Regions from separate parts of the Streptosporangium sp. NPDC002721 genome, predicted to be linked through region 2. Evidence: riboswitches for the same ligand, from Rfam matches in the RefSeq annotation. Region 2 holds a riboswitch; each other region holds the start of a gene.
The links. A riboswitch is a leader RNA that binds a small molecule or an ion and turns the genes downstream of it on or off. The one in region 2 is predicted to bind S-adenosylmethionine.
Positions count from the first base shown of each region.

Region 1: linked by a shared signal. The riboswitch ahead of thrC (threonine synthase) and the one ahead of ACFYWM_RS24945 (aminotransferase class V-fold PLP-dependent enzyme) in region 2 are both predicted to bind S-adenosylmethionine.
Region 3: linked by a shared signal. The riboswitch ahead of ACFYWM_RS14025 (glutathione S-transferase C-terminal domain-containing protein) and the one ahead of ACFYWM_RS24945 (aminotransferase class V-fold PLP-dependent enzyme) in region 2 are both predicted to bind S-adenosylmethionine.

Region 1 covers NZ_JBIAQI010000026.1:27,146-34,338, reverse strand. The annotation lists gene ACFYWM_RS32550 (HelD family protein) at 1-646, shown strand, start outside; gene groL (chaperonin GroEL) at 733-2,358, opposite strand; gene ACFYWM_RS32540 (cold-shock protein) at 2,806-3,006, opposite strand; gene ACFYWM_RS32535 (MoaD/ThiS family protein) at 3,356-3,631, opposite strand; gene thrC (threonine synthase) at 3,654-4,946, opposite strand; SAM riboswitch class I at 4,961-5,101, opposite strand; gene ACFYWM_RS32525 (S1 family peptidase) at 5,414-6,964, opposite strand; gene ACFYWM_RS32520 (RNA polymerase sigma factor) at 7,187-7,193, opposite strand, start outside.
Region 2 covers NZ_JBIAQI010000017.1:213,286-220,478, forward strand. The annotation lists gene ACFYWM_RS24935 (cytochrome P450) at 1-1,154, opposite strand, end outside; gene ACFYWM_RS24940 (TerC family protein) at 1,182-2,063, opposite strand; SAM riboswitch class IV at 2,329-2,444, shown strand; gene ACFYWM_RS24945 (aminotransferase class V-fold PLP-dependent enzyme) at 2,497-3,837, shown strand; gene ACFYWM_RS24950 (NADH-quinone oxidoreductase subunit D) at 3,855-5,039, shown strand; gene ACFYWM_RS24955 (acyltransferase family protein) at 5,057-6,382, shown strand; gene ACFYWM_RS24960 (DUF3180 domain-containing protein) at 6,398-6,850, opposite strand; gene folK (2-amino-4-hydroxy-6-hydroxymethyldihydropteridine diphosphokinase) at 6,847-7,193, opposite strand, start outside.
Region 3 covers NZ_JBIAQI010000009.1:28,780-35,972, reverse strand. The annotation lists gene ACFYWM_RS14035 (ABC transporter substrate-binding protein) at 1-1,156, opposite strand, end outside; gene ACFYWM_RS14030 (FAD/NAD(P)-binding protein) at 1,237-3,006, opposite strand; gene ACFYWM_RS14025 (glutathione S-transferase C-terminal domain-containing protein) at 3,003-3,947, opposite strand; SAM riboswitch class IV at 3,986-4,098, opposite strand; gene ACFYWM_RS14020 (DUF402 domain-containing protein) at 4,151-4,672, shown strand; gene ACFYWM_RS14015 (ABC transporter permease) at 4,789-5,541, opposite strand; gene ACFYWM_RS14010 (ATP-binding cassette domain-containing protein) at 5,534-6,526, opposite strand; gene ACFYWM_RS14005 (TetR/AcrR family transcriptional regulator) at 6,627-7,193, shown strand, end outside.

The DNA of each region.
Region 1 (7,193 bases), on a different contig from region 2:
CGAGGCCCAGGACCTGTCGGCGATGCAGCTGCGGGCCCTGGGGCGGCGCTGCCGCACCGGCTCGGCCACCGTGCTGGGCGACCTCGCGCAGGGCACCACGCCCTGGTCGGCCCGCTCCTGGACGGAGGTCCTCACCCATCTCGGCTTCGAGGACGGCGCGGTCACCGAGCTCACCCTCGGCTTCCGGGTGCCGCGCGAGGTCCTCGACTACGCGGCCAGGCTGCTGCCCTCCGTCGCCCCGGACCTGGCCGCGCCCCGGTCGCTGCGGCCCGGCGCGGGCTCGCTGTCGGTGCGCCCGGCGCCCGACCTGGCCGTCGCGCTGGCCGGGGCCGCCGAGGAGGCGCTCGCCCGCGAGGGGTCGATCGGCGTCATCGTCCCCGACGCCTCGGTGGGCGCCGTCTCCGAGGCCCTCGCCCACCTGGAGCACCGGGTGTTGAGCCCCGACACGGTCGAGGACCACCGCCTGCTGGTCATCCCGGCCTCCCTGGCCAAGGGCCTGGAGTACGACCACGTCATCGTGGCCGAACCCGCCGACATCGTCGAGGCGGAACCTCGCGGCCTGGCCCGCCTCTACGTGGTGCTGACCCGCGCGGTCACCTCACTGACCGTCCTGCACACCCGGCCGCTGCCCGCGCAGCTCGGCTAGCCCCGGGCCCACGGCGGAAGGAGGACGGGAACAAAAAGAGGCGGCCCCTGCACTACGGGGTCGCCTCTTTTTCGAAAGCGCGTGGACTAGAAGTCCATGTCGCCGCCGCCGGGCATGGCGGGGGCGGCTCCGGCCTTCTCGGGCTTCTCGGCGATGACGGCCTCGGTGGTGAGGAACAGCGCCGCGATGGACGCCGCGTTCTGCAGAGCGGAACGCGTCACCTTGGCCGGGTCGATGATGCCCGTCTCGAACAGGTTGACGTACTCGCCGGTGGCGGCGTTGAGGCCCTCACCCGCGGGAAGGTTGCGCACCTTCTCCACCACGACGCCGCCCTCGAGACCGGCGTTGACCGCGATCTGCTTGAGCGGCTCCTCCAGAGCCTTCTTCACGATCGCGGCACCGGTGGCCTCGTCGCCGAACAGCTCCAGCTTGTCGAAGGCCTTGGCGCCGGCCTGCAGCAGCGCCACGCCGCCGCCGGGCACGATGCCCTCCTCGACGGCCGCCTTCGCGTTGCGCACGGCGTCCTCGATGCGGTGCTTGCGCTCCTTGAGCTCGACCTCGGTCGCCGCGCCGGCCTTGATGACGGCCACGCCGCCGGCCAGCTTGGCCAGACGCTCCTGGAGCTTCTCGCGGTCGTAGTCGGAGTCGGTGTTGTCGATCTCGGCGCGGATCTGGTTGACCCGGCCGGCGATCTGCTCGGCGTCGCCGGCACCGTCGACGATGGTGGTCTCGTCCTTGGTGACGATGACCTGGCGGGCCCGGCCGAGCTGGTCCAGGGTGGTGGACTCCAGCTTCAGGCCGAGGTCCTCGCTGATGACCTGGGCGCCGGTCAGGACGCCGATGTCGGCCAGCATGGCCTTGCGGCGGTCACCGAAGCCCGGCGCCTTGACCGCGACCGAGCGGAACAGACCGCGGATCTTGTTGACGACCAGGGTGGCCAGGGCCTCGCCCTCGACGTCCTCGGCGATGATCAGCAGCGGCTTGCCGGCCTGCACGACCTTGTCGAGAATCGGGAGCAGGTCCTTGTTGGCGGACACCTTGGAGTTGACGACCAGGATGTACGGGTCGTCGAGGACGGCCTCCATACGCTCCGGGTCGGTGACGAAGTACATCGAGGTGAGGCCCTTGTCGAAGCGCATGCCCTCGGTGAGCTCAAGCTCCAGGCCGAAGGTGTTGCTCTCCTCGACGGTGATGACGCCTTCCTTGCCGACCTTGTCCATCGCCTCGGCGATCATCTCGCCGATCTGCGGGTCGCCCGCGGAGATGGAGGCGGTGGAGGCGATCTGCGCCTTCGTCTCCACGTCCTTGGCGAGCTTGGACAGCTCCTCCGACACGCGCTCGACGGCGGCCTCGATGCCCTTCTTCAGGGACATCGGGTTGGCGCCGGCGGCGACGTTGCGAAGACCCTCACGGACGAGAGCCTGGGCGAGCACGGTGGCGGTGGTGGTGCCGTCGCCCGCGACGTCGTCGGTCTTCTTGGCGACCTCCTTGACGAGCTCGGCCCCGATCTTCTCCCACGGGTCCTCGAGCTCGATCTCCTTGGCGATGGAGACACCATCGTTGGTGATGGTGGGGGCGCCCCACTTCTTCTCCAGCACGACGTTACGGCCCTTGGGGCCGAGGGTCACCTTGACGGCGTCCGCGAGCTGGTTCATGCCGCGCTCGAGACCGCGCCGGGCGTCCTCGTTAAACGCGATCATCTTGGCTGCCATACGGCTAACCTCCCAGAGAAAGGGTGGCTTACACCGGACCGAGCCGACGCCCGCGACGGCATGTGGGCCCACGACTCCGTTCGGCGGGCCCCATCGCCTCGATCCAGGATTGGCACTCTCTATGCGTGAGTGCCAAGAATCTGTTTAGCACTCTACCCTGTCGAGTGCAAGCCACGATCCGTTGACCTGCGCCGCGCGAGGCGGGGACGTCAACTCCGTGTCACGTGGGTGTATGCCTCGCGTCACGTCGCCGTACGCCGCACGTCACCGTCGGCCCGCCGGAGAGCGCCCCGCGCGGGGCCCGCGCCCGCGTGACCGTTCGTCCCGTCACGCGCGAAGGCCCGGCTCACCGGTTGTGGTGAGCCGGGCCAGGCGGCGAGGATCCAGCGGACTGCGAAAACCGCGGGATCCACCGGCCCTTCCCTGCGAATTCACGAAACGGCTACGTCAGACCGCCCGGACGGACTCCGCCTGGGGGCCCTTCTGCCCTTGGGTGATCTCGAACTCGACCCGCTGGCCCTGCTCGAGAGCACGGTAGCCATCCATCATGATCGCGGAGTAATGGACGAACACATCCTTACCACCGTCTACCGCGATGAAGCCGTAGCCCTTGTCCGCGTTGAACCATTTGACGGTGCCCTGCGCCACTTGCGACTCCTCTTACTGGTCTTAAGGACGACGCCCATTCCTCTCGCGAAGTCCTCAATCGCCGGGACGGACTTCGCCACGTCGATCGTTCCGACCATACCTGTGGGAACCGGTAGGGCAACAGAGTCAAGCACCAAACTACCGCTTTACGAGAGCTTTTAGTACGAGAACAAACTTTCACTATCACTATTAGTTAGTTAAGGGTTACATTCCCTATCTATCCCGATAAATATGAGCCTGCGTCACAAAAGACGACACCCGCCCGGCAGGAGCCGGGCGGGTGCCGTGGAGTGGTGAGCGCCCCCAGGAAGGGCCGCGGGACCGTCAGGGCCACGCGGACGCGGGAGAATCAGCCTCCGGCCACCGCCGGGATGATGGAGACCTGGGCGCCGGAGGGCGTGGCCGTGTCGAGGTTGTCGACGAAACGGACGTCCTCATCCCCGACATAGACGTTGACAAAACGTCGGATCTTTCCCGATTCATCAAGAATCCGGGCACCGATCCCGGGGAAGTCCGCGTCGAGCTTCTGCAGAACATCGCGCAGGGTCTCCCCCTCTCCGTTCACCTCGGCGGCACCATCGGTGTAAGTCCGGAGAATCGTCGGAATCCGCACAGAAACGCTCATAATTCAGTACCTTTCACGATTTCTAGGCGATAGCCGCACGGAATGCGTCAAGAGAAGGTCGAATCACCGCGGTCGGGCGGGCCTCCGCGGCCACCGCGTCGAGGGTCTTGAGACCGTCGCCGGTGTTGAGGACCACGGTCTCGGCGTCGGGGTCGAGCGTGCCCGAGGCGACCAGCTTGCGCAGCACTCCGACGACCACGCCTCCGGCGGTCTCGGCGAAGATGCCCTCGGTCCTGGCCAGCAGCCGGATCGCGTCGACGATCTCGGCGTCGGTGACGTCCTCGACCGCGCCGCCGGTACGGCGGGCGATGTCCAGGACGTACGGGCCGTCGGCCGGGTTGCCGATCGCCAGCGACTTGGCGATCGTGTCCGGCTTGACCGGGCGGATCACGTCGTGGCCCGCCTTGTAGGCGGCGGAGACCGGGGAGCACCCCTCGGCCTGGGCCGCGAAGATCTTGTAGGGCTTGTCCTCGACCAGGCCGAGCTGGATCAGCTCCTTGAAGCCCTTGTCGACCTTCGTCAGCTGCGAGCCCGACGCGACGGGGATGACGATCTGGTCGGGGATCCGCCAGCCGAGCTGCTCGGCGATCTCGTAGGCCAGGGTCTTGGACCCCTCCGCGTAGTACGGCCGGAGGTTGACGTTGACGAAGCCCCACTGGTCGCCCAGCTCGTCGCCGATGAGCTCGGAGCAGAAGCGGTTCACGTCGTCGTAGGTGCCCTCGATGCCGATGAGCCTGCCGCCGTACACGGAGGCCATGACGATCTTGGCCTGCTCCAGGTCGGAGGGGATGAACACGCAGGCGTCCAGCCCGGCCCGCGCGGCGGCGGCGGTCACGGCGCCGGCCAGGTTGCCGGTGGAGGAGCAGGAGAGGGTGTGGAAGCCGAAGTTGCGGGCGGCCTCGACGGCGATGGCCACCACGCGGTCCTTGAAGGAGTGCGTGGGGTTGCCGGAGTCGTCCTTCACGTGCAGGGAGCGGATGCCCAGCTCGCGGGCGAGGTTGCCGGCGTTGACGAGCTTGGTCCAGCCGGGCGCCATGTTGGGCTTGGTGGCCACGTCCTCGGGGACGGGCAGCAGCGAGCGGTAGCGCCAGATGTTGGTCGGCCCCTCGGCGATGCGTTCCCGGGTCACACGCCCGAAGTCGTACGCGATCTCAAGGGGCCCGAAACACTCGACACAGGCGAAGCTGGGGCCGAGGTCGTAGCGGGCACCGCACTCCCGGCAGGAGAGGGCGACGGCGGGGCCGAAGCGCGGGTCACGCGCGTCGCCGGCGCGGCCGGTCGAGGTGGTGGTGTTCTCAGTGGTTGCGAGCGCCATGAAGCGAGGCCTTTCCCTCATCTTCGTCTGGACCACCCTGGTCGCAGACCGGAATTGGCACCTGTCCCGGCCGACCTCGTTCAGATAACGAGTCTTGAACCGGGATGGTTGCCGGGGCTTCGCAGGGCCGGTCCCTCCACCCCTCTGGATGAGCAAATATTCAGTTGGAAACCTGACGCGCAGGTCCCAAGCACTCTACCTCGCCCTGCCGCCCTCCTGACTCCCTGTCTCACTGTGCGAGACATGGCGTGTTATCCAGCGGACGGCCGGAGCCGGGCCGCCGGTCGCGCGGCGCCCGGCACGCGCCCCGGAAGGCGGGCGAGGCCCCCGCCGGGCCCGTGATCCTCGGTGATCACGGACCCGGCGGGAGCCTCGCACTCTTCCCTCTCATCTCCGCCGGAGGCGACACGCTCATCGCCGCCGGAGGCGACACGCTCATCACCGCCGGAGGCGACCCGCCGGAGCGGTCACGGCACCCTGAACCCCAGCGTGTAGGCGCCGGAGCCGGCCGAGGCGAACACCCGGTAGCGGTAGTAACCGGCCGTACCGGTGTAGGTGATCATCTCGTCGGGGCCCGCGCCGGCGGAGGTGGCGACGACCCCCCATCTCCTGCCGTTCCACTTCTGCAGGTACAGATCGAAGTCGGTGCCGTCGGCGCCGTCCAGGCAGCCGTGGTGGACACCCCTGACGGTCGACCGGTAATACCTGCCCCGCGGCTGGTAGGCGGACTGACCGGCGGTCAGGGTGCCGGTGTAGGTGTTCGGGAAGCCGGTGCAGGTGCCCGTGACCGGCGGCGGCGGGTTGCCCGCGGTGGTCCTCAGGTCCAGGTCGTAGGCGATGAGGATCTCGCCGATCGGCTGGAAGTAGGTGGTGCCGCCCTGGCCGCAGTTGCCCGAGCCGCCGGAGGTGATGCCCTGGGCCTGGTCGATGGAGATGAAGGGGCCGCCGGAGTCTCCGGCTTCGGCGCAGACGTTGGTGCGGGTCAGCTCGAAGACGGTGCCCTGGGGGTAGGTGACGCTGGCGTCGCGCTGCTGGACGAGGCCGCAGTGCCAGTCGGTGGTGGAGCCGGACCGGCAGATCGAGGCCCCCTCGATGGCGACGCGGGCGCCGGCGACGGGCACGGTGCCGCCCTCGCCGTTGTCCACCTTCGGGGTGGCCGTCCAGTTGGCGTTGGTCGCGACCCAGGCGTAGTCGCTGCCCGGGAAGGACGACCCCTTGAAGGTGCCCTGGGGGGCGCGGTTGAAGCCCGTCGTGGCGTCGCCCACCCTGCCGCAGTGCCCGGCGCTGACGAAACCCTGCTGGGTGCCCTTGAGGACGGAAAAACCGATCGAGCAGCGGGTGGTGACGCCGATGTAGTAGGCGTTGCCGCCCACCAGGTCGTACAGGGGCAGGGGGAACTCGGTGGTGGGCAGCACGACCACCGCCTCCGTGTCCACCCCCATGCTCCGGACGAAGGTCTGGGCCACCTCGGGTTTCGAGGAGAGGACGACCACCTTGTTGCTCTTCACGTCGACGAAGCGCACGCTCGACACGAGCGGCTGCGGGGGCATGCCGGCGTCGATCCGCCTCTTGATCGCGGCGAGCTCGTCCAGCGACCTGGGGACGACCTCGGCCAGGGCTCCCGCGGCGAGGATCTCGGGGATGTCCTCGACTTTGGTGGTGGCCACCACCAGGGCCTGCGCGCTGGCTCCCCGGAGCCAGGTGCCGCCGAAATCGGGGCCGAGCCTCCTGCTCATCCGCAGCGCGACGGGGGTGAGGCGGGCCTCGTTGAGCAGGCGGGCCTGGGCCTGTGCCGGGGTGAGGCCCAGGTCTCGTTCAAGCGCCTCCAGCATGCCCGGCGGCGGTCGCAGCGCGGCCGACGCGGCCGACGCGACCGGCACGGCGACGGCGGCGGACGGGGCGTCGGACACGGCCGGGGCGCCCGTCACCTCGCGTTCGGCACCGGCCGGCAGGGCGGCCAGGGCGAGCGCGGTGGCCGTCAGGACGCATGCCGTGGTGACGGCGTGTCTGCGGGACATGTGGTCTCTCCTCGACCTCGGCCTTCGGATCGCGAGGGGAGATGACCGTTCGTGATCGATTGATCACGTGACGTGGGCAACGCCACCTTAGATCAGGTGAGGTCGCCAGGGCCGCGCGCCACGCGGAGGGTGTTCGCGAACGGCTCCCACCGGCCGTTCCCGGACAAGACCCCCCGGACCCACCGCGACCTGGCCGTGAGGGACCGGGCGACCGCTCGGGAATCAGAAG
Region 2 (7,193 bases):
GGGCCCCAGGAGGGCTCGGCGGCGAGTTCCATCTTCGGTGCCCTGCGCAGCAGGGCACCGAAGGACTCGATCAGCTCGACCCTGGCCAGCGGCGCCCCCAGGCAGAAGTGGATTCCGGCGCCGAAGGAGATGTGCGGGTTGTCGGCCCGGCCCACGTCCAGGCGGGCGGGGTCGGCGAAGACCTCGGGGTCGCGGTTGGCCGAGCCGAACAGCAGCGCCACCTCGGCGCCGCGCGGGATGTCGACCCCGCCCACCGAGATGTCCTCCAGCACCCAGCGCTCGAACATCTGCAGCGGGGTGTCCCAGCGCATCAGCTCCTCGACCGCCGTGGGCAGCAGCGCGTGGTCGGCGCGGAGCCGGTCCAGCTCGGCCGGGTTGCGGAACAGCGACCACCAGCCGTTGCCGGTGACGTTCACGGTGGCCTCGTGCCCGGCGTTGAGCAGCAGCACGCAGGTGCCGACCAGCTCCTCCTCGGTGAGCCTGTCACCCTCGTCGGCCACCAGGGCGAGCGCGCTGATCAGGTCGTCGCCGGGGTCGGCCCTGCGGGCGCGGGCCAGCTCGACGAGGTAGGCGGAGAACTCCTCGGCCGCCCGTACGGCCGTGTGCTGGGCCTCGACCGACGGCTGGAGCTCGTACATGCCGCAGATGTCGGCCGACCAGGGCCGCAGCAGGTGCCGGTCGGCCTCGGGGACGCCGAGCATCTCGGCGATCACCGTGACCGGGAGCGGCTCGGCGACCTCGGCGATCAGGTCCCCGCCGCCGCGCTCGACGAAGGCGTCCACCAGCTCCCCGGCCATGCGGGCGACCTTGGGGCGGAGCGCCTCGACCATGCGGGGGGTGAACGCCTTCGACACCAGCCGCCGGAGCCTGGTGTGCACCGGCGGCTCGACGTCGAGCATCCCCGCCCTGATCACCCGCCAGAACGGGTCCTGGAACCCGGGGTCGTCCGGCCTGCCGAACTCCCGGTGCGAGGCGACGTGCAGGTAGGAGCGGCCGAGCCTGCGGTCCCGCAGCAGCGCGTTGACGTCGGCGTGCCTGGCCACCAGCCACTGGCCGGTCGGCTCGAAGAAGCTGACCGGCCGCTCCCGCCTCAGCTCGTCGTAGACGTCGTAGGGGTGGGCGACGAATTCCGGATTCCAGGGATCAAAGAGCACGTAAGCATCGTAATCCCCGGTCCAGGATCAGGCCCGTTCGTCCGGCTTCCCCCTCTCGGCGGGCTCGTCGGCGCGGCCCGCCGGAGCTCCCTGGCTCACCGGGGCCTCCTGGGTCCCGGCGCTTTCCTGGGTCCCTGCGCTTTCCGGGGTCTCCGAACCGGCGTCACTCCCGGCCTCGTAGCGGGCGCGCAGCTCGACCGGCTTGCGCCTCACCTTGCGCATCCGGATGTTCAGCAGCTCCACCAGCAGCGAGAACGCCATGGCGAAGTAGATGTAACCCTTGGAGATGTGCTGCTCGAATCCCTCGGCGATGAGAACGACACCGATCAGCACCAGGAAGGACAGCGCGAGCATCTTGATGCTCGGGTGCCGCTCCACGAAGCGGCTGATCGGCCCGGAGGCGACCAGCATCACGATGACCGAGACGATGACGGCCGCGATCATGACGCCGATCTCGTCGACCATGCCGACCGCGGTGATCACCGAGTCGAGCGAGAAGACGACGTCGAGGATCATGATCTGGATGATCACCGAGGTGAAGGACGAGGCCACCTTGCCGTCGGAGTGACCGGAGTCGCCCTCCAGGCTGCCGTGCATCTCATGGACGCTCTTGCCCAGCAGGAACAGGCCTCCGAGTATCAGGATCAGGTCGCGCCCCGATATCCCCTGCCCGAACACCTCGAACATCGGTTCGGTGAGCCTCACCACCCACGACAACGCCAGCAGCAGCAGAAGGCGGCTGATCAGGGCGACGGCGAGACCCAGCTTGCGGGCCTTGTCGCGCTGTGCGGGCGGGAGCTTGCTCACCAGGATCGAGATGAAGATGATGTTGTCGATCCCCAGGACGATCTCCAGGGCGACAAGGGTGAAGAACCCTATCCATATCTCCGGGTTGGTCACCCAGTCCATTGCTTTCTCCTTCGTCGGTCGGCGCTTGGAGCACACCGTCGGCCAACTGCCCGAACGCTTCTTCGGCTGACTGCCAGGACGACCGGGAGGCGCCCGGAGTTCCTCTCTTTCATCACACTTCGCTCTCGAATTCGCCGAGAGCTCCCGATGGGCGTTCGTCCCGGTCGTCACGCTTCGCCGGGCGCTCGCCCGAGGCTCCGATATCGGGTTGATCACGTTTCGGACTTGCGGGGCACCGCGAAGTGTCGGTTATAGTTCCCCCGTAGGTCATGAGTGCCAGTGACAAGCCCCGGCTCGCTGGCCGGCAACCCTCGCGTCCGCGGCGGGGTGCCCCGGGTGAGGACCTGGTCCGGCACGAGGTGTGCCGGGCAAGCGCGGGCTCCAGGCACCTGTGTCACGGGTTGGGGTCCGATGACCTCGAAGGAGCCCTGGCATGTCCACCCTGACGATCCTCAGCACCCCCGAGAGCCTCGCCTCCGCTCAGGCGAGCGCCCCCGAGAGCACCGCCTCCGCTCACGCGAGCTCCCTCCAGGCCCGTACGCCGGGTGAACGCCCGATCCCGGCCGTGCTCGGCTCGGACCTGGAGGTCCCGGTCAGGGGCGGCAGGCTCGTCCGCTACGCCAACCTCGACTACGCCGCGAGCGCCCCCTGTCTGGAGCCGGTGAGCGCCGCCGTCGCCGCCGCGCTCCCGGCCTACTCCAGCGTCCACCGTGGCGCCGGGTACGCGTCCCAGCTGACCACGGCCCGCTACGAGCAGGCCAGGCACACGGTGCGCGCCTTCGTCGGCGCCCGTCCCGACGACTCCGTGATCTTCACCCGCAACACCACGGACGCCACCAACCTGCTGGCCCGCAGCCTGCCCGAGGGCACCACCGCCGTGGTCTTCGACACCGAGCACCACGCCTCGCTGCTGCCCTGGGCGCGGGCCGTGCGGCTCGCGGCCCCGGCCTTCCCCGGCGAGGCCGTCCGGGCCGCCGACGACGCCCTCGCCTCGATCGACGGTCCCAAGCTGCTGGTCGTGACCGCCGCCTCCAACGTCACCGGGGAGCTCTGGCCGATCGCCGCGCTGGCCCACATCGCCCACCGCCACGGGGCCCGCGTCCTCGTCGACGCCGCGCAGCTCGTCCCGCACCGCCGCCTCAACCTGACGGCGCTCGACCTGGACTACGTGGTCTTCTCCGGCCACAAGCTCTACGCTCCGTTCGGCACCGGGGCGCTGATCGGCCGCTCCGACTGGCTGGCCGAGGCCGAGCCGTACCTGCGGGGCGGCGGCGCGGTGAAGGCCGTGAACGACGACGGCACCGAGTGGCACGACGACCCCGAGGCCCGGCACGAGGCCGGGACCCCGAACGTGCTGGGCGCCGTCGCGCTCGCCGCGGCCTGCGACGCCCTGACCGCCACCGGCTGGACCCCGCTGGTCCGCGAGGAGGAGCGCCTCCTCGGCCGCCTGCGCGCGGGCCTCGCCTCCGTCCCCGGCGTCCACGAGCTGTCCCTGTGGGGCCCGGACCACCCGCGCGTCGGCATCGTCTCCTTCGTGGTGGACGGCTTCACCGCCCGCGAGGTCGCCGAGGCCCTGTCCGGCGACTACGGCATCGGCGTCCGCGACGGCAAGTTCTGCGCCCACCCCTTCGTACGGCACCTGCTGGGCGCCAAGGACGGCGGCTGCGACGACGTCACCGCCTCCGCCGTCCGCGCCTCCATCGGCATCGGTACGACCTCCGAGCACGTCGACCGGTTGGTCGACGCCCTGCGGGATCTTGCCTCGCGCGGCTGACGTGACAGCATGGCCCTATGACTGAAGGCGCGCCCCGCGAGCTGAACGTGGGTATGGGGGCGGGCGCCGAGGCCGTGCGGGGGGCGTACGGCAAGGAGCTCGCGACCGAGGACATGATCCTCAACATCGGACCGCAGCACCCGTCCACGCACGGCGTGCTGCGGCTGCGGCTCACGCTGGACGGGGAGCGGATCAGCGCGGCCGAGCCGATCGTGGGCTACATGCACCGGGGCGCCGAGAAGCTCTTCGAGGTCCGCGACTACCGGCAGATCATCGTGCTGGCCAACCGGCACGACTGGCTGTCGGCGTTCGCCAACGAGCTGGGCGTCGTGCTCGCGGTGGAGCGGATGCTCGGCATGGAGGTGCCGGTCAGGGCGGTCTGGACGCGCACGCTGATGGCCGAGCTCAACCGGGTGCTCAGCCATCTGATGTTCCTCGGCTCCTACCCGCTGGAGCTGGGTGCGATCACCCCGATGTTCTACGCGTTCCGGGAGCGCGAGACCCTCCAGGCCGTGATGGAGGAGATCTCCGGCGGGCGCATGCACTACATGTTCAACCGGGTCGGCGGCCTCAAGGAGGAGATCCCTTCAGGGTGGACGGGCCGGGCCGCCCAGGCCGTGGCCGACGTGCGGCGACGGCTGCCCGACATCGAGAACCTGATCGCCGGGAACGAGATCTTCCTCGCCCGCACGCGCGGGGTGGGCGTCCTCGACCGCGAGACGATCATGCAGTACGGCGTGAGCGGCCCGATCGCCCGCGCCGCGGGCGTCGACGTCGACCTGCGCAGGGACGAGCCCTACCTCGCCTACGGCGAGCTGCCGGTGAAGGTCGTCACCCGGTCGGCGGGAGACTGCCACGCCCGGTTCGAGGTGCTGCTGGAGCAGGTGAAGGTCTCCCTCGACCTGGCCGACGCCTGCCTGGAACGGCTCCTCGACCTGCCCCCGGGGCCGGTCAACCAGCGCCTGCCCAAGGTTCTGAAGGTTCCCGAGGGCCACACCTACGCCTGGACGGAGAGCCCGCTCGGCCTCAACGGCTACTACCTGGTCTCGCGCGGGGAGAAGACGCCGTGGCGGATGAAGCTCCGCTCGGCCTCCTTCAACAACGTCCAGGTGCTGCGCGAGATGCTTCCCGGCCACCTGGTCGCGGACATGGTGGCCATCCTGGGCTCGATGTTCTTCGTCGTCGGCGACATCGACAAGTAAGGCACGGTTGCAACCGCATGATCGAGCCCGGTGAGGACCAGGAGAGGGCGACCCCCTCGGCGCTCCCCACACCCCTCCCCGCCTCCCCTGGAACTCCCGCCACCTCTCCGGAAACCTCGGCTTCTCCGGAAACCTCGGCTTCTCCGGGAACCCCCGCCTCTTCAGGAACCCTCGCCGCCCCTCCGGGAACCCCCGCCCCTCCGGGAACCTCCGCTTCTCCGGGAACCCCCGCCTCTTCGGAGACCCCCGCCGGGGACGGGCCGCGGCGGGACCGGTACGTCGACTGGTTGCGCGCGTTCAGCCTGATCGTCGTGGTCGTCTGGCACTGGGCGTTCACGATCCTGCAGTGGGGCCCCGACGGCCCCTCGCCGACGAGCCCGCTGGGTTTCACCTCGGGGCTGTGGATACTGACCTGGCTGCTGCAGGTGCTGCCGCTCTTCTTCTACGTGGGCGGGCACGTCCACCTGCTGTCGTGGAACCGGGCCTGCGAGCGCGGTGTCGGCATCGGCACCTTCGTGTGGCGGCGCATCCGGAGCCTCGCGATCCCCGCGCTGGCGCTGGCCGGGACCTGGATCGTGTTCGGCGCGCTCGTGGCGTGGGCGTTCGGGATCGAGTGGATGGACCGCGTGGTCCTGCTCGTCATCAGCCCGCTCTGGTTCATCGGCGTCTATCTCGTGCTGATCGCCCTGCTCCCGATCTCGCTCTGGCTGCACCAGCGCTACGACGTGCTGGCCCTGATCTGGCTGGCGGGGGCGGCGCTCGTCGTCGACGTGCTGCGGCTGCGCTACGGGTACGAGGCCGCGGGCTGGCTCAACATGATCATCGTCTGGGGACTGGCCCACCAGGCCGGTTTCTTCTACGACAGGGTGGTGGCGCTTCCCCGCCGCTTCGACGTCGCCATCCTGTGGACCGGCCTGTTCGCCCTCTTCGGCCTGGTCTACTCGGGCATCTACCCGGGTTCGATGGTGGGCGTCCCCGGCGACAAGCTCTCCAACATGGCCCCGCCCACCTTCGTCATCGTGGCGCTCCTGATCTTCCAGATCGGCCTGGTGGAGGTGCTGAGGCCGTCCATGGAACGCCTGCTCGAACGTCCCGGATGGCAGCGCGTGAACGAGACGGTCAACCGGTTCGCGCTCCCGCTGTTCCTGTTCCACACGACCGGCATGGCGATCTGGGTGGCGCTGACCTGGTGGCTGGCGGGTGTCGGACCCGGTGTGGGGGTGCGGCCCGACCTGTTCTGGTGGCTGGAGCGCCCCCTGGCCGTCGCCGGGGCGCTGGTCTGCACGCTCCCGGTCATCATGCTCTTCGGCCGCAAGTGGACGGCGAGACGGCGGCCACGCTAGGGCGCGGCTCCCGCCTCAGCGATCGTCGTCCGCGGAGTCCCTGGGCACCTTGCAGCAGTGCTCCAGGTACAGGGCCGAGCAGATCAGCAGCACGCACGCCAGCAGCGACCCGCCGGTGATGAAGAAGTCGCGGCGGGGGACCTCCTGCTCCAGCAGCTCCACCGTGTAGAGGGTGAACCCGGCGAAGATCCCGCCGAAGATCGCCCCGCCGTACGCGGAGGCCTTGGCCAGGGCGGCCAGGCGGGCCACGGCCAGGGGTTCGACGGGCTTGGTGTCGGGCCTGCGCTCGATCCTGGCCTTCGTCATCCACCCGCTGTAGAGCTCGCCGATCGCCAGCAGCAGCACCGTCGGGATCGCCGTCCACGGCACGGTCGGCAGATCCGAGTAGAGCGGTTTGAGGAGTCCCCAGGTGAGAATCGCGAACACGAGGAAGATCCCGACGAGGGCACCGGGACGGGTTGGCTTCACACGGGCCTCTGGAGGGTCAGGTCGGGGCGTGGCCGTACGTATCCCTGGTCGAGACCGGCCAGCAGGTCGGCCGCCCGGTGCCCGGAGAGGACGGCGCCGGGGTCGGCCCGCACCCAGGGGACCAGCACGAACGCGCGCTCGTGCGCCCTGGGGTGCGGCAGGGTGAGGTCGGGGTCGTCCATGGCGACGTCCCCCACGGTGATCAGGTCGACGTCCAGGGTGCGCGCTCCCCAGCGCTCCACCCGGACCCTTCCGAAGGCGTTCTCCACACCTTGAGCACGATCGAGGAGCTCCCGAGGTTCCAGCGCGCTCTCGGCGATCACCACGGCGTTGAGGTAGGCGC
Region 3 (7,193 bases), on a different contig from region 2:
TGAGCCTCTTGCCGTCCTTCACCCGGAAGCCCTCGGCGTCGCGCTCCCTCCAGCCCGCCTCGTCGAGCAGCTGGTTGGCCCGCGTGGGATTGTTGCCGAAGGTCTTCTCCAGCGAGGGGTCGTAGAACTGCGGGCTGCCCTGGCCGATGACGCTCCAGGCCCGCTTGGCGGTGCCCTGGTAGACGGAGTTGAGCACCGCGTCCACGTCGACGGCGTCGCGGAAGGCCTCGCGGACCCGCTTGTCGTCGAACGGGGGGCGGGAGGTGTTGAAGTAGTACGAGAACGCGCTGCCCGAGTTGAGGCTGGTCTCCAGCTTCAGCCGCGGGTCGCTCCTGATGAGGCCGATCTCGGTGGCGGGCACGCCCTCGATCACCTGCACCTGCCCGGAGGTGAGCGCGCCGACCCGTACCGCGGCCTCGGGCAGGAAGCGGTAGGTGATCTCGGCCAGGTGCGCGGGGCCCTGGTGGGCGGAGCCGGTGGGGGGCCAGTTGTAGTTCGGGTTGCGCCTGTAGTGGACCTCCTGGCCGGGGGTGAACCGGTCGAGGATGAACGGACCGGTGCCGACCACGTCGACGCCGCCCGCCTTGAGGTCCTTCGCGTTCTTCAGCGACTTCGGGGAGACCTGGCCGGCGTACGGGGCGGAGAGGAAGTCGAGGAACAGTCCGTCGGGGGCCTTCAGCGTGACCTTCAGGGTGTGCGGCGCGGTCACCTCGGCCTTGCCGAAGTTGCGCAGCTGGATGGCGCTGACCGCGGCGTTGTAGCCGGGCGAGACGAGCTGGTCGAGGTTCGCCTTCACCGAGGCGGCGTCGAACTTCTCGCCGTCGTGGAAGGTGACGTCGTCGCGGAGCTCGAAGGTGTAGGTCAGCCCGTCCTCGGAGACCTTCCAGGACTTGGCCAGCCACGGCAGGAACTCTCCGTTCCTCCCCCGGGCGATCAGGGCGTCGAACTGGTTGTGGACCAGCAGGCGGGCCTTGTTCTGGCCCCACTGGTGCGGGTTGAAGGTGATGGGCTGCGTCTCCACCGCCCACACGAGCGACCCGCCGTCGCCACCGCCGCCCTCGCCGCCGGCCGCCGCGCTCGGGGCCCCGCTCTCGGTCCCGCACGCCGCGAGCGCCAGCACCCCGGCGAGCGCCAGGGCGCCCCATCGCAACTTCACGTTCTTCTCCTCGCGCTTTCTCACTGCCTGGTTCCGTACGACGTGCTCTGTTACGACGTGTCTGGTCGACTCGGGGCGCTTCATGCGACGTGCCGTCTGATCTGGGTTCCGGCGGCCTCGGACAGCACGATCCGGGCGAGGGCGTCGGCGTGGCGGAAGAGCGGGGCGTCGAGGCGGGGCCTGGCGAAGCCGGCGGTGGCCCGGCCGCCGACGACCCAGGGGCCGAAGGCGAACCTGCGGGGGTGCGGGGTGCCCGACCTGTCGAGCAGGCGCCGGTCGGCGGGCCGTACGTTCACCAGGCCCGACTCCTCGTCGAGCTCGCCCCGGTCGCGGAGCGCGGTGACGAGCGGGTCGACGGCCCGGCTCACGCTGGGCGCGGGCAGCCTGGCCTCGACGAGGGTCGTGGCGGCCACGCCGCCGGGCACGGTGGGGCTCTGCGCCCGCCAGCGCCCGTCGTGGTGGTCGACCTTGAGGTCCGCGCCGAGGAAGGTGACCACCCCGGCCCTGGCCAGGGCGCGCAGCTCCTCCAGCCGGGGTCCCGGCGGGCCGCTGGCGACGTAGCTGAAGAACCCGCCGAACCACGGGTCGAAGACGCCCGCCTCGGCGAGGACTCCGTAGACGGAGAGCAACCCGAGGATCATCGCGTGGTCGGCGCTGTGCGCGGGGTCCGAGCGCCGCTCCAGGTCGACGGCGAGATAGCCGTGCATCCACTTCCGCAGGCCCGCCTGGTCGCCGAACCGGATGCCGGTCAGCGGCCGGTCGAGCCGGTCGAAGTCGAGCCGGTCCGGGTGCCGGGGCACGGTCTCGCGGATCAGCTTGCGCATCCCGAGGCTGCGCCACTCCTCGGCCGCGAAGACCTCCTCGAACTCCGCCCATCCCCGCTTGACGCGCTTGGGGTGGGCGGTGACGAGCTCGTGGTAGTACGCGAAGGCCAGCTCCTTGGCGACCAGCGGCCACACGTCCCGGCGGAAGTTCCACGGCCCCTCGCCCAGCGCCTCGCCCAGTGTCTCGCGGGTGAGGAAGCGCGGCACCGGCGGCCGGACGCCCGTGAAGGGGTAGCCGGTCTTGGAGTGGTACGGCACCCCGCGCCGCGACCCCACGTGCAGGAGCGGCTCGCGCCCGCTGGGCAGGTAGACCAGCTCCCCGTCGTACTCGCGGACGAACCGGCCGCCCCGGCCCGAGGTGAGCAGCACCATCAGGTCGACGAAGGCGAGCCCCATCCCCCGCATGACCACCGGTTCCCCGGCGGGGATGCCGTCCAGGTCGAGGTCCGCCGCGTAGCCGGTGGGCAGGTAGCGCAGCCCCGAGCGCGAGGCCAGGCCGGCGAGCGCGCCCTCCTCCCTGGTCGGGGTAACGTCGCCGTGCCCCTGGGCCAGGATCACCGCGTCGGCCTCGACCGTCCGGCCGTCCTCCAGCCGCACCACCTGGCCGCCGGGAACGTTGGCGAGGTCGACGGCTCGGGCGTCGTGCACGTGCACCCGGACGCCGCGCGGGGCGTTCGCCACCGCCTGCCGGAAGACGTGGGAGAGGTAGCCGTTCTGCGCCGGGCGGGAGGCGAACCGGCCCGGGTCGCCGCCGAGCCACTCGGCCAGCGTGGGCCCGGGGTGGATCGGCCCCTCGCAGCGCACCGACTCGTCGGTGAAGAGCGTCACGTCGCCCGCGGCGGAGTTCATCCAGAGCAGGTCCGGCTGGTCGCGGCGCCAGACGCGCCCGCCGCCCGGCGGGTGGGGGTCGATCACGTGGACGTCCAGCGACGGCCAGCCGAGCAGGTCGGCGGCGTTGGCGCAGATGCGCTCCACCAGGCAGGTGCCCGTCGGCCCCGCGCCGACGACGGCGATCGAGGCACTCATACGGCGGCTCTGCGGTGCGGCTGGTCCCAGTCGGCGTGCAGTGGCTCGACCGGGACCCGCCAGGCGTCGGTCTCGCCCTTCCCGGAGAAACCGGAGGAGATCGCGGTGAGGTCGGTGTTCTCACGGAAGGCGGGGTGGGCGTACAGGTCCCTGGCGTAGTCCCACAGGTTGGGGAAGGCGGTGAGCGGGCGCTCGCTGATCCTGGCCGCCGGGTTGTCGCTCAGGTCGAAGCGGAGCAGGGACGGCCAGAGCCGCACGTCCGCCTCGGTGATCCCCGAGCCGAACAGGAACCTGCGGTCGGCCAGGCGGTCGTCCAGCTCGTCGAGGAAGGCGACCACGGCCGCGCGCGCCTCGGTGTACGCGGTCTCGGTAGTGGCCGCCGCCACGCGGCCCGCCGCCGTGTTGACGTACTCGTAGATCCTCGCGTTGAGCTCGTCGATCTCCGGCCTGAGCTCCTCGGGGTAGAGGTCGGCCTCGGGGTCGCCGCCGAACCGGGTGGCGAGGTCGATCGTGATGTCGGGGAAGTCGTTGCTGACGATGCGGCCGGTCGTCCTGTCCCACAGCACCGGCACCGAGACGTGCCCGTCGAATCCCGGCTCGGTCGCCTCGTACGCCTGCCGCAGGACGGTGAACCCGTTCACCGGGTCGGCCCCGCGCCGCTCGCGGAACGCCCATCCGCGACCGTCGCGCTCGTCGTCGACGTAGGACAGCGAGACCACGTCCTGGAGCCCCTTGAGGGAGCGCACGATGGCCGCGCGCTGCGCGTACGGACAGACGGCCGCGACGTAGAGGTGGTAGCGGCCCGGCTCGGCGGGGAAGGCGGGTGTGCCGATGCGCCCCTGGAAGGGGTAGCGCGGGCCGGGCCTGGCACCGGGCCGGTAGTGGCCGTGGGTGTCGAGGTCGACGGGGCTCGCGTGGTTCAGTGTGCTGGTCTTCGACATGTGGCACTCCCGGGCATGTCTCGGTGACCCTGGTGAGGGGTCCGCGCTTGCGGCACGCCCACCGTGCCGCCAGGTCTCCCCCGGGGGCACCCCGCCGCGGTGCGAGGGTTGCCGGTCAGCCAGCCGGGGCTTCTCACTGACACTCTTAACCTATTTAGAAGGTAGGAAATACATAGATCTCTGTCAAGCCTTAGTGTCGGGGAATGTCCTATGAGAGCGTGAATGTGGTCTATCGCAAGTACGACGGGTCACTGCACTGGCACCACCGCGGCCTGTTGCTCGGCGAGGACGAGCACGGGGTGTGGACGGGCTGCGTGGCCGGCTCCAGCGGCCACAAGGGCGACGGTCCCGCGGTCGCCTGGCCGCATCCGTTCGTGATGCTCTTCCCCCGCGACGCCTGGTGGACGGCCGCCTTCAACGCCGCCCCGCACAAACACGAGATCTACTGCGACATCTCCACGGTGCCGGAGTGGAGAGACGGTGAGGTCACCATGGTCGACCTGGACCTCGACGTGATCCGGACCCGCCGCAACCTGCTGAAGGGCCGTCCGAGCAGGGTCTTCCTGGACGACGAGGACGAGTTCGAGGAGCACCGGGTGAAGTACGACTACCCGTCCGGCGTGGTGGAGAACGCCCGCGCCTCGGCCGCCTGGCTGATGGAGGCCGTCACCTCCGGCACCGCCCCCTTCGGCGACGCGCCGCGCTGGCTCGCCCTGGTCACCTGAGCCCCGGCCCTCCGGCTCCCCGCCTGTCCGATCGTCCGGCGTGACGCGTCCCGCACGGACGGCCGTGCCGGGGGCGGCGCCCTCCGGAACGGCCCCCAGCACGGCTCCCGGCGGTCTTAACGGGTGCGGTTGCGGAACAGCCTGCCGGAGAGGATCGCCGAGACCAGCAGGAAGCCGCCGCACCAGGCCAGTGCCTTCCACGGGTCGCTCCCCACCGGCTGACCGAGCAGCAGCCCGCGCACGGACTCGATGATCGGCGTGGCCGGCTGGTTCTCCGCGAACCCGTGCAGCCACTCGGGCATGGTGTGCACCGGGACGAAGGCGCTGCTCGGATAGGGCAGGAACATCACCACGAAGGTGAAGCCGCCCGCCGCCTCCGGCGTCCTGGACAGCAGGCCGACCACGGCCGAGACCGCGGAGACGGCCAGGACGAACACCACCAGTACGCCCACCGCCGCGGCCCAGCCGGACAGGCCCGCCTCCGCCCGGAAGCCGAGCAGGAACGCGACCGCGAACACGATGACGAGCGAGGCGAGGTTGCGCACGGTGCTGGCGGCCACGTGCCCGCCCAGGAACGCCCCGCCGCCGACGTCCATCGACCTGAACCTGTCGACGATCCCCCGGCTCATGTCATGGCTGACGGCGACCGCGGTCAGGGAGGCGCCGTAGGAGGCGCACATGACGAGGATGCCGGGGACGGCGTAGGTGACGTAGTCGACGCCGGTCTGGATCGCGCCGCCGAACAGGTAGACGAACAGCAGCATGACCAGGACGGGCATCAGGAACGAGGTGAGCAGCGCGTCGAGGTTGCGCAGCGACAGGCGGACGGCGCGGCCGGTCATGACCGGCCAGGCGACGAGATCAGACACCGGCCCGCTCCCCGTTCATCGTCTTCCTGCCCGCCGCTTCCCCGTCCGCCGACTCCCTGTGCTCCTTGCTCGTCAGCGCGAGGAACGCGTCGTCGAGCGTGGCGCCCCGCACGGTGAACCTCTCGACCGCCGAACGCCCCGGGTCCACCTCGTCCAGCAGCGCGCGGATCCCCGCGGCGCTCCCGTCGGTGGCCGCCCCGACCGTCAGCCTGCCGGGATCGGCGTGGACGGCACGCGCCCCGAGCAGGCGCGTCACCTCGGCGAACGACCGGGTGTCGGCCAGGACGAGGTCCAGCCGCCAGGCGGCGACCCTCGCCTTGAGCTCGTCGGCGGTGCCCTCCGCCACCACCCGCCCGCCGTCGAGCAGCGCGATCCTGTCGGCCAGGCTGTCGGCCTCCTCCAGGTACTGGGTGGTCAGGAAGACCGTGGTGCCCGAGCCGGTGAGGCGGGTGATCACCTCCCACATCGCCTGCCTGCTCCGCACGTCGAGTCCCGTGGTCGGCTCGTCGAGAAAGATCACCGACGGCGCGCCGACCAGCCCCGCGGCCAGGTCCAGGCGCCGCCACATTCCCCCCGAGTACGTGCCGACCCGCCGCCTCCCCGCCTCGACCAGGTCGAACCGCTCCAGCAGCTCGGCCGCCCTGCGGCGGGCCCCTCCGCGTGACAGGCCGGACAGGCGGCCCATCATCCGCAGGTTCTCCTCCCCGGTGAGCAACTCGTCGACCGCCGCGTGCTGGCCGGTCAGGCTGATGGCGCGGCGGACGCGGCGGCGGTCGCGCACGACGTCGAACCCGGCGACCGTGGCCCGGCCCGCGTCCGGCGTGACCAGCGTCGCCAGGGTACGCACGGTCGTCGTCTTGCCCGCGCCGTTGGAACCGAGCAGCGCGTACACGCTGCCGCTCGCGACGCGCAGGTCGACGCCGGTCAGGACGGCGACCCGGCCGTAGGACTTGGTGAGGCCGCTCACCTCTATCGCTGGCTCCACTACCCCTCCTGTGTATGGCGTACGCTCTACTGTTTATGGCATACGCGGTATTGCGTAAGGTATACACTCGCAGGAAAGGACGGTCAAGCCCGGGAGCGCGATGGAAGTGCCGGAGAGCGTGGAGATCGCCTGGGGCCTGCGCGAGCGGCCGGGCAAGGGGCCCAAGCGCACCCTGAGCCTGGAGCACATCGTGGAGGCCGCCCTGCGGGTGGGCTCGGCGGAGGGACTCGCCGCGGTCTCGATGAGCAAGATCGCCACCGAGCTCGACGTCTCGACGATGGCGCTCTACCGCTACGTCTCCTCCAAGGGCGACCTGCTCATGCTCATCACGGACGCGGTGCTCGGCCCGCCTCCCCCGCTCCCGGAGCCCGGCGACGACTGGCGGCACGGCGTCCACCGGTGGGCCGCCGCCATGCGCGCCGCCCTGCAGCGGCACCCCTGGTCGCTGCGCATCCCCATCACGGGCCCGGGGATCATGCCCAACCACGTCGCCTGGCTGGAGGCCGGGCTGCGCTGCCTGCGCGGCACCGGCCTGGACTCAGGCACGAAGATGGCGTCGCTGCTGCTGGTCAACGGCTTCGTTAGGACCGAGGTCGGGCTCCTGGCCGATCTCCAGGACTCCTTCGACGCCTCCCGGGTCACCGACGAGGAGGCGCTGTCCGGCTAC